Regions from separate parts of the Franconibacter daqui genome, predicted to be linked through region 1. Evidence: predicted binding sites of a transcription regulator. Region 1 holds the regulator's gene; each other region holds the start of a gene.
What was found. The regulator CRP, encoded in region 1, controls carbon source genes, mostly activating them, when cyclic AMP is high. The targets are predictions, from matches to a motif close to ATGTGANNNNNNTCACAT.

Region 1 (3,280 bases):
CAATATCATGCCGCGCGGGCAGTTCCGTGGCTGATGGTCAGCCTGACTTGTTGTCAGGCTGACGCCAGAGCGAAGCAAACTATTCCGCCAGCGCCGGAACGCTGGCGTCAGTGGCGTACCTTTTTCGCGTATCCATGGAGTTCTCGCTATGTCATCAAGACACCCGGTTATCGCCGTTACAGGTTCCAGCGGCGCAGGCACGACCACCACCAGCCTTGCGTTTCGTAAGATCTTCGCTCAGCTAAACCTTCATGCTGCGGAAGTGGAAGGCGACAGCTTTCACCGCTATACGCGCCCGGAAATGGATATGGCTATCCGCAAGGCGCGCGATTTAGGCCGGCATATCAGCTATTTTGGCCCCGACGCCAACGACTTTGGCCTGCTTGAACAAACCTTTATCGAGTATGGACGCAGCGGCCAGGGGAAATCGCGCAAATACCTGCATACCTATGATGAAGCGGTGCCGTGGAACCAGGTGCCGGGCACCTTTACGCCCTGGCAGCCGCTGCCGGAGCCTACCGACGTGCTGTTTTATGAAGGGTTGCACGGCGGCGTGGTCACGCCGCATCACAATGTGGCGCAGCATGTGGATTTGCTGGTGGGCGTAGTGCCTATCGTCAACCTTGAGTGGATCCAGAAGCTGATTCGCGATACCAGCGAGCGAGGGCATTCGCGCGAGGCGGTGATGGATTCCGTGGTGCGATCAATGGAAGATTACATTAACTACATCACGCCGCAGTTTTCCCGCACCCATATTAACTTCCAGCGCGTGCCGACAGTGGATACGTCGAACCCCTTCGCGGCGAAAGGCATTCCTTCGCTCGATGAAAGCTTCGTGGTTATCCACTTTCGCAACCTTGAAGACATCGATTACCCCTGGCTGCTCGCCATGCTTCAGGGTTCCTTCATTTCTCACATCAATACGCTTGTCGTTCCCGGCGGCAAGATGGGGCTGGCGATGGAATTAATCATGCTGCCGCTGGTGCAGCGATTGATGGAAGGGAAAAAAATTGAATAAGGCGGCTGACGCCGCCCCGAGTCAGACCTCTACCACCTCATAAGAGTGGGTGATGTTGACCGCTTTGCCGAGCATCAGCGCCACAGAGCAATATTTCTCAGCGGAGAGATCCACCGCGCGCGCCACGGCCGCCTCCTTCAGCGCCTTACCCGTTACGATAAAGTGCAGGTTAATGTGAGTGAACAACCGCGGCGCTTCTTCGCGGCGTTCTGAGGTCAGTTTCACTTCGCAATCCTGAACGTCATGACGCCCTTTTTGCAAAATAGACACCACGTCGATAGCGCTGCAACCGCCCGCCGCCATCAGCACCATTTCCATCGGGCTTGGCGCTTTATCGCCGGAATTGCCGTCCATCAGGATTTGGTGCCCTGAAGCGGATTCGCCCAGAAACGTCAATCCCTCAACCCACTTTACTCGTGCCTGCATAATCATCACTCCGATGTATAAAAATTTTTGACAGATTACGCGCCAGTTGCGAAAGAGGCAACGGAAGGGCGACCTGCGTCAAGCTGAAACGAGACAATAGAAGACACCCATGAAAAGCTATGCTAAAACAGTCTGGATGCTGCGGCGATACATTGATGTTATGCATGTATGCAGAGGACAAGACAATTTACCGGCTGCGACGACATGGACAGCCAACTTCCCGGGATGCGGGAAGATAATGATTGCAAAGCCAGATGGGGGACCCGCGCCCCGTCTTTGGAGCCAGTTTAAACAGAGGATAACAGCGCATGGTGCTTGGCAAACCGCAAACAGACCCGACTCTCGAATGGTTCTTGTCACATTGCCACATTCATAAGTACCCATCGAAGAGCACGCTGATTCACCAGGGTGAAAAAGCGGAAACGTTGTATTACATCGTTAAAGGCTCAGTGGCAGTGCTGATCAAAGACGAAGAGGGCAAGGAGATGATCCTCTCGTATCTGAATCAGGGAGACTTTATCGGCGAACTGGGCCTGTTTGAAGAGGGCCAGGAGCGCAGCGCCTGGGTTCGCGCCAAGACCGCTTGCGAAGTCGCCGAGATTTCCTATAAAAAATTCCGCCAGCTTATCCAGGTGAACCCGGACATCCTGATGCGCCTCTCTTCGCAGATGGCGCGTCGTCTGCAAGTCACCTCTGAAAAAGTCGGCAACCTGGCGTTCCTCGACGTAACGGGCCGCATCGCCCAGACGTTGCTCAACCTGGCGAAACAGCCGGACGCCATGACCCATCCCGACGGCATGCAGATTAAAATCACCCGTCAGGAAATCGGCCAGATCGTGGGCTGCTCCCGCGAAACCGTTGGCCGCATCCTGAAAATGCTTGAAGATCAAAACCTGATCTCCGCGCACGGTAAGACCATCGTGGTTTACGGCACCCGCTAAGCCGCCTTAAAAAAACGGCGTGTCGCTTCGGTAACACGCCGTTTTTGTTTCTACACTTACCTCTATGTTTCGCCGTCTCATTTATCACCCGGAAGTGAACTACGCCCTGCGCCAGACGCTGATCCTGTGTCTGCCGGTGGCGGTTGGGTTACTGCTGGGCCATCTGCAACAGGGCCTGCTTTTTTCGCTGGTGCCTGCCTGCTGCAACATCGCCGGGCTCGATACGCCCCACAAGCGCTTTTTCAAACGTCTGGCGGTCGGCGCTTCGCTCTTTGCCGTCAGCAGTTTTACCGTGCAACTGTTACTGGCGGACAATCTGCCGCTGCCGCTTATCTTTTTAGGCATGGCGCTGCTGCTTGGCGTGACGGCGGAGATAAGCTCGCTGCATGCCCGGCTGCTGCCCGCTTCGCTTATCGCCGCTATTTTTACGCTAAGCCTTGCGGGGAACATGCCGGTCTGGGAGCCTATCCTGCTCTATATTTTCGGCACGCTCTGGTACGGGCTGTTTAACTGGTTCTGGTTCTGGCTGTGGCGCGAGCAGCCGCTTCGCGAGTCGCTAAGCTTGCTGTATCGCCAGCTGGCGGACTATTGCGAAGCGAAATATAACCTGCTGACGCAGCATACCGACCCGGAGACCGCCCTGCCCCCGCTGCTTACGCATCAGCAAAAAGTGGTGGACCTTATCAGCCAGTGCTACCAGCAGTTGCACATGCTGGCGGCCGGGAAACAGAGCGGCTATAAGCGTCTGCTGCGCACCTTCCAGATGGCGCTGGATTTGCAAGAACATATTTCGGTCAGCCTGCATCAGCCGGAGGAGGTGCAAAAGCTGGTGGAGCGCAGCCACGCCGAGGCGGTGATCCGCTGGAACGCACAGACCATCAGCGCGCGACTGCGC
Region 2 (3,280 bases), on a different contig from region 1:
GCTGCGCAGTTCATTGTTGAGAAGTTCGCATTCGTCACGCCAGTGTAAGCTCTGTTCAAGCGAGGCTTTGGCGGCGCTCAGTTCGCCGTAAATATCGCGCTGTTCCGCCAGCAACTCCGCCTTTAGCTGCGCCGCCCGCTGGCTTGCTAACAGCCACCCTACCAGCACGCCCGCCAGAGCGATTATCGCCAACAAAATGTATGAGCTTTCCACAACGCCTCCTGCCTGAACTGCAACGCATGCCAGCAGCGATTGTGCTGTACAGATGTCCAGACGGGAAGCGTTTTTCGGTGAGGAGCGTAATTCCTGCGAGGAATTACGCAAAAAGGCCGGAGGGAGCCGGCCTTTGCAGGGTTAGATCAAGCGGCGCGCCGCTTCGACCACGATTTTCACGGCGTGGCTTTCGGTCTGCTTCATGGTTTCCGCGTTGGGGATTTCCTGCTGGGTGCGGTTGACGATAACGCCCGCCACCATGCCTGCGCGCAGCCCCTGACTTGAACACATGGTCAGCAGCGTGGCGGATTCCATTTCATAGTTCATCACGCCCATCGCCTGCCACTCTTCCATAGAACCTTTGAAGCGGCTGACCACCCGGCCGGAAAAGGTGTCGTAACGCTCCTGGCCCGGGTAGAAGGTATCAGAAGAGGCGGTCACGCCCACATGCGTCGTCGCGCCAACAGATTTTGCCGCTTCAACTAACGCTGTGGTACAAGCGAAGTCTGCCACCGCCGGGTATTCCATCGGCGCGAAATGCAGGCTCGCGCCGTCCAGGCGTACGGAGGCCGTCGTGACCAGCACATCGCCTACGTTGATGTGCGGCTGGATGGCGCCAGTCGTGCCGATGCGCAGGAAAGTCCGAATGCCCAGCTGCGCCAGTTCTTCCACAGCGATTGAGGTTGACGGGCCGCCGATGCCGGTGGAGCAAACAATGACGGGCTTGCCGTCCAGCTCAGCGCGCCAGGTAGTGAACTCACGGTGCGAGGCGAGCTTAACCGGGTTCTCCATCAGCGCAGCGATTTTTTCCACGCGCTCCGGGTCGCCGGGCACGATAGCAAGCGTGGCCCCCTGCAAATCATTTTTGGTAAGGCCAAGATGAAAAACGTCAGACCTGGACATAAAAGACTCCTCTGTAGGTCGGTGGGTCAGAAGAAGCAAAACGGTACTTTACAGAAGCCGCTCGCGCTTTTTCGTGACAGGATTCACTTTGATATAAACAGTTTGCATTATTTTTCCATTAATTAGTGATGCAAATCACACTTTACTGCTTGTAATGATAACTTTCGCTTTCGTACAGCGCGTTTTTGTTCAACGGTGAATTTACCATCGCACGCTATAGTTATCGGATGCGCTAAAAAGGGTACGGAGAATGCCATGACCAGTAACACAATAACCGACAACAAACCGGGTTTCGCCCCGTCCGTTTCTCCCGTTGCTTCAACGGTAGTCCAGACGCCAGAAGACGCCATTCTGGCCGGTGAAACCTCCATTCCTTCACAGGGCGATAATATGCCCGCTTATCACGCCCGCCCGAAAAACGCCGATGGCCCGCTGCCGGTAGTTATCGTGGTGCAGGAAATTTTTGGCGTGCATGAACATATCCGCGATATCTGTCGTCGTCTGGCGCTTGAGGGGTATCTGGCCGTGGCGCCGGAACTCTACTTCCGCCAGGGCGATCCTAACGATTACAACGATATCTCTTCTCTGCTCAGCAATCTGGTTTCTAAAGTGCCGGACGCGCAGGTGCTGGCGGATCTCGATCACGTCGCCAACTGGGCGGCGCGCAACGGCGGCGACGCGCATCGCCTGCTGCTCACCGGCTTCTGCTGGGGCGGGCGCATTAGCTGGCTCTACGCTGCGCACAATCCGCAGCTTAAAGCCGCCGTCGCCTGGTATGGCAAACTGCTGGGCGATAAAACGCTGAATTCGCCGAAACACCCGGTGGATGTGGCGACAGACTTGAACGCGCCTGTTTTAGGGCTGTATGGCGCGCAGGACACCGGCATTCCGCTGGACACGGTGGAAACCATGCGTCAGGCGCTGCGGGCGGCTAACGCCACTGCGGAAATCGTGGTGTATCCGGAAGCGGGACATGCGTTTAACGCCGATTATCGCCCGAGCTACCATGCCGAGTCGGCAAAGGATGGCTGGCAACGAATGCTGGCGTGGTTTGCGCGCTACGGCGCGAAAAAAGGATAAAAAAATCGCCCGGTTTTGCCGGGCGATTTTATTTTCAGACTGCCGCTCAGGGCTGGCGACAGCTCCGTTACCTCTCTACGACGCGCGAGTTTGCAGGGCGGGTCAACCTCCCTCCCCGGCCCCGACGAAACCTTACGCCTGACGCAGGTTTTGCGCCGCTTTTACCATATTGGCGAGCGCTGCGCGGGTTTCCGGCCAGCCGCGGGTTTTCAGGCCGCAGTCCGGGTTAACCCACAGACGATCCTGCGGCACGCGCTGGGCGGCTTTCTTCAGCAGCGCCTCAATCCATTCCACGCTCGGTACGTTCGGCGAGTGAATGTCATACACGCCCGGCCCGATTTCGTTCGGGTATTCGAACTCTTCAAACGACTCCAGCAGCTCCATATCCGAACGCGAGGTTTCAATGGTGATAACGTCCGCATCCAGCGCAGCGATGGAGTCCATGATGTCGTTGAACTCGCAGTAGCACATATGGGTGTGGATCTGGGTTTCATCTTTTGCCACGGCGGCGTTCAGGCGGAACGCTTCCACCGCCCACGCCAGGTAGGCCTGCCAGTCGCTGCGCTTGAGCGGCAACCCTTCGCGCAGCGCCGGTTCGTCAATCTGGATGATGCCGATGCCCGCCGCTTCCAGATCCGCCACTTCGTCGCGCAGCGCCAGCGCAATCTGCTTCGCGATGGTTTCGCGGGAGACATCTTCACGCGGGAAAGACCAGCAAAGGATTGTCACCGGCCCGGTCAGCATGCCTTTTACCGGTTTGTCGGTCAGCGACTGGGCGTATTTCGCCCATTCAACGGTAATCGGCTCCGGGCGGCTCACATCGCCAATCACTACCGGCGGCTTCACGCAGCGGGAGCCATAGCTCTGCACCCAACCGTTTTGCGTGAAGACGAAGCCATCCAGATGCTCGCCGAAATATTCCACCATGTCGTTGCGCTCAGCCTCGCCATGCACCAGCACGTCCAGCCCCAGGCGCTCCTGCTCGACAATCGCCTGCTTGATATGCTCTGCAATGCCGGTGCGGTAGTGATTTGCATCCAGGTTCCCCTTTTTGAAATCCAGGCGCAGGCCGCGGATTTCGGTA
Region 3 (3,280 bases), on a different contig from region 1:
AGGAATCGGGATGAGCGGCCCTAAGAAGCGCGGTTCGCGCTTGAAGATATAGAGGTCCGCCAGCGCGCCGAGGCGAGCGCCGAACTCGCGAATGCGCACCGGGAGCATATTTTTAGGCGAGGGAACGGCGTAGCACTGCGCCTGGATGCCCATATGCAGCGCAATAAACAGCGCGCGCTCGCAGTGAAAGCGCTGGGTGATAATGATGAAATCGTTGGTATCAAACACTTTGCGGGTGCGAACTATCGAATCCAGCGTACGAAAGCCCGCGTAGTCCAGCACGATGTCCGCCGGGTCGACGCCTGCGGCGATGAAATCTTTGCGCATCGTCATCGGCTCGTTATAGCTCTGCTGCGCGTTATCGCCGGAAAGCAGCAGGTAGTTCACTTTGCCGCTGTTATACGCGTTCAGCGCGCCCTGAATGCGGTAGCGGTAATACTGGTTGATGACCCCGGTGCGGTAATACTTGGCCGTGCCCAGCACCACGCCAACCTGACGGTAGGGCAGGTCCTGCAGTTCATCATAAACGTAGGGAGAGGTCTTCCAGCTGATCCAGCGGTCAAGCCCCAGCGCAGTTAACAGCAATAAGCTAATCAGAACCAGCAGGCTGTATAACAAACGCTTCAACATTCAGGTACTCGGAGCAGGGGTGAAATTTCATCCAAGGCTACTTTACCCGTTGGACAAGAGCAAGAATCAGCGTATCGGTTGAAGCAATTTTCACCACTGCGGATGTTTTATCCGCAGGGTGGGCATCAGGCGAGTTCGATGCGTTCGACGGCGTCGCAACCAATGGCGCGAAGCGTAGCAACGGTTGCGTCCCATTGAACGATATTGGCCTGCGCTTTTTCTGCAAGCGACGCCCGCTGAATATCACGCCAGCCATAGCCGTTCAGGCTCAGCAGATTCAGCGCCGCCTGCAGGGGAGGCAGCGAGGGATTAAACGCGGCGTTTTCAGCATAGCTGCCGGTAAAAATCTGCCCGTCATGAGTTTGCAGGGCGACGCCGGAAGGCGACTGGCTGTAAGGCGCGTGGCTGCGGTTAGCCGCTTTTATCGCCGCGTCGCCGAGCGCTTCGCCTTTTAAGGCGAATGCATGATCCTCAGCGTCGAAAATCAGCGTTTTAATATCAAGGTCGCGTGGGCCGAAAGCGTCGGGCAGATAGTCGCCAAGCTTAGAGGGGGCACGTCCCGGCAGGTTAATGCGCAGGGTCAGGCCGCTGTTCAGCTCGTTCATAAACTGGCGGCAGTGGCCGCAAGGGGTGTAGTTCACGGTGATGGCGCAAAGGCCGCTTTCGCCGCGCATCCAGGCGTGGGTAATGGCGCTTTGCTCCGCGTGCACGGTCTGCTGCATCGCCACGCCGGTGAACTCCATGTTCGCGCCGAAATAGAGCGCGCCGCTCAGGCCGCGGGCTACGGCGCCGACGTTGAAATGGGAGATGTCAGTCTGCGCGCAGGCGGCCGCCAGCGGCAGCAGCGCGAAGGCGAGCGCTTCATCATCCAGCCCGCTGTGGCGTTTTACCTCTTCAACCTGACTTGCGCTCAGCATGGCCGGGAAATGCGCATCGGCGAGCCACGGCGCCAGGGACTCCTGGAGCGCGGCGGGAAGCTGTGCAAAAGCAGATTCAAAACGTGAATGCATGGGCTAAGCCTCTTATCAGTTTACTGGAGCCGTAGTTTACGGGCCTCGCTGGGCTTTATATGTGATTTTCGTCTCACTGCCTATGCAACAAATGAAATTTAAAATGAATTTGCGCGACGTATCGCAACTTTTAGCCAAAAACGGCCAGAATAACCGGGAATAAAAAGGGCGCGATGAGCGAGGTGATAATGCCGCAGATCACCAGCGCCAGAGAACTGAACGCCCCTTCCTGGTAATCCAGCTCCGCGCAGCGCGCCGTACCCAGGGCGTGCGAGGCAGTGCCCATCGCCAGTCCGCGGGAGGCTTTGGTGCGAATACGCATTAAATTCAGCAAACTGTGGCCGAATACCGCGCCGAGAATCCCCACAAAGATAACGCACACGGCGCTGATAGCCGGAATGCCGCCGATGCTGCCGCCTACCGCCATCGCAATAGGCGTCGTTACGGATTTCGGCAGTACCGACGCGGCGATTTCGGGGGTTGCGCCCATCAGCAGAGCGACAGAGGTGCCGGTTATCATCGCCACCACGCTGCCGATAAAACAGATGGTGATAATCGATTTCCAGCGCGCGCGGATCTGGTGCAGCTGTTCGTAAAGCGGAAACGCTAACGCCACCACCGCCGGTTGCAGAAGGTCATTCAGGATCTTGCTGCCCGCGAAATAGCGTTCATAGGAGATGCCGGTCGCCACAAGAAACGGAATGATAATAACCATCGACACCAGCAGCGGATTAAGCAGCGGCGATTTGAGTTTCGCCGCCAGCCTGCGTGCGCCGAAGAAGACCACCAGCGTCAGCGGCAGCGACCACCAGATATTCTCAAGCATCACTTTTTCTCCTTCTGCCCGATGACCTTGCGCTCGCCGTGGACCAGGTGCGAGCTCCAGCTCACCACCAGAAACACCAGAAGCGTGCTGATAAAGCAGGAGACGACTACCGGGCCAAACTGGGCGCGCAGCACATCCACATACTGCATCACGCCAATGCCGACCGGCACAAACAGCAGCGCCATATAGCGGATAAGCACATGGCAGCCAGGCTTAACCCACTTCGCGGGAAGGATCTGCAAAGAGAGCAGCAGGAAGAGAATCAGCATGCCGATAATGCTGCCGGGAATGGTTATCGGCAGCAGGGCGGCGATAGCGTTGCCCGCATATAAGCAGGCGTAAATTAACAAAAAAGCGCGTATGAATTGCCAGAGAGTCGTCAGCGTAATACTCATGAAAGTCACCCTTTGCGGAATGCATTCATCATACAATTAAAGCGTAAACTGTGCTACCGATCACACCATGAATTGTCAGCATACTTGATATTCCCGCAAGGCACAGTGGTGAACAGCGTTACGGCTTCGCTAAATCGCGACAGGTGTGCAAAGCGTGTCTCTTCGCACTCGTTATTACAACAAACGAAACCGAAAAAAGCGTTACGTAGAAGCGCTGGGCGGTACGCTGCGCCTGGACGGGCGATTTCCTGATGGCAAACACGCTGGCTTAACGGTCTGAGCAACCGCAACGCGGCGCGGTTAGCCTCTTTCAGCCAGCCGCCGCAGGCGCTACCATAGCGCCTCTTTTTCTTACGGGTAACGATATGCGTGTTTTACTGGCGCCGATGGAAGGCGTGCTCGATTCGCTGGTGCGCGAA

Region 2: udp (uridine phosphorylase) is a predicted target of CRP. The motif match lies at 1,240-1,257, and genes of this name have one in related genera.
Region 3: cdd (cytidine deaminase) is a predicted target of CRP. The motif match lies at 1,700-1,717, and genes of this name have one in related genera.

Annotation. Positions count from the first base shown of each region.
Region 1 is NZ_BMKJ01000004.1:347,014-350,293, reverse strand. Features, by position in the region: gene IEX01_RS15550 (YheU family protein) at 1-34, shown strand, start outside; gene IEX01_RS15545 (phosphoribulokinase) at 149-1,018, shown strand; gene IEX01_RS15540 (OsmC family protein) at 1,040-1,444, opposite strand; gene crp (cAMP-activated global transcriptional regulator CRP) at 1,753-2,385, shown strand; gene IEX01_RS15530 (YccS/YhfK family putative transporter) at 2,450-3,280, shown strand, end outside.
Region 2 is NZ_BMKJ01000009.1:18,619-21,898, forward strand. Features, by position in the region: gene rmuC (DNA recombination protein RmuC) at 1-213, opposite strand, end outside; gene udp (uridine phosphorylase) at 355-1,116, opposite strand; gene IEX01_RS20690 (dienelactone hydrolase family protein) at 1,372-2,196, shown strand; gene metE (5-methyltetrahydropteroyltriglutamate--homocysteine S-methyltransferase) at 2,329-3,280, opposite strand, start outside.
Region 3 is NZ_BMKJ01000006.1:238,484-241,763, reverse strand. Features, by position in the region: gene sanA (outer membrane permeability protein SanA) at 1-630, opposite strand, end outside; gene cdd (cytidine deaminase) at 756-1,640, opposite strand; gene IEX01_RS18450 (CidB/LrgB family autolysis modulator) at 1,771-2,466, opposite strand; gene IEX01_RS18445 (CidA/LrgA family protein) at 2,466-2,861, opposite strand; gene dusC (tRNA dihydrouridine(16) synthase DusC) at 3,227-3,280, shown strand, end outside.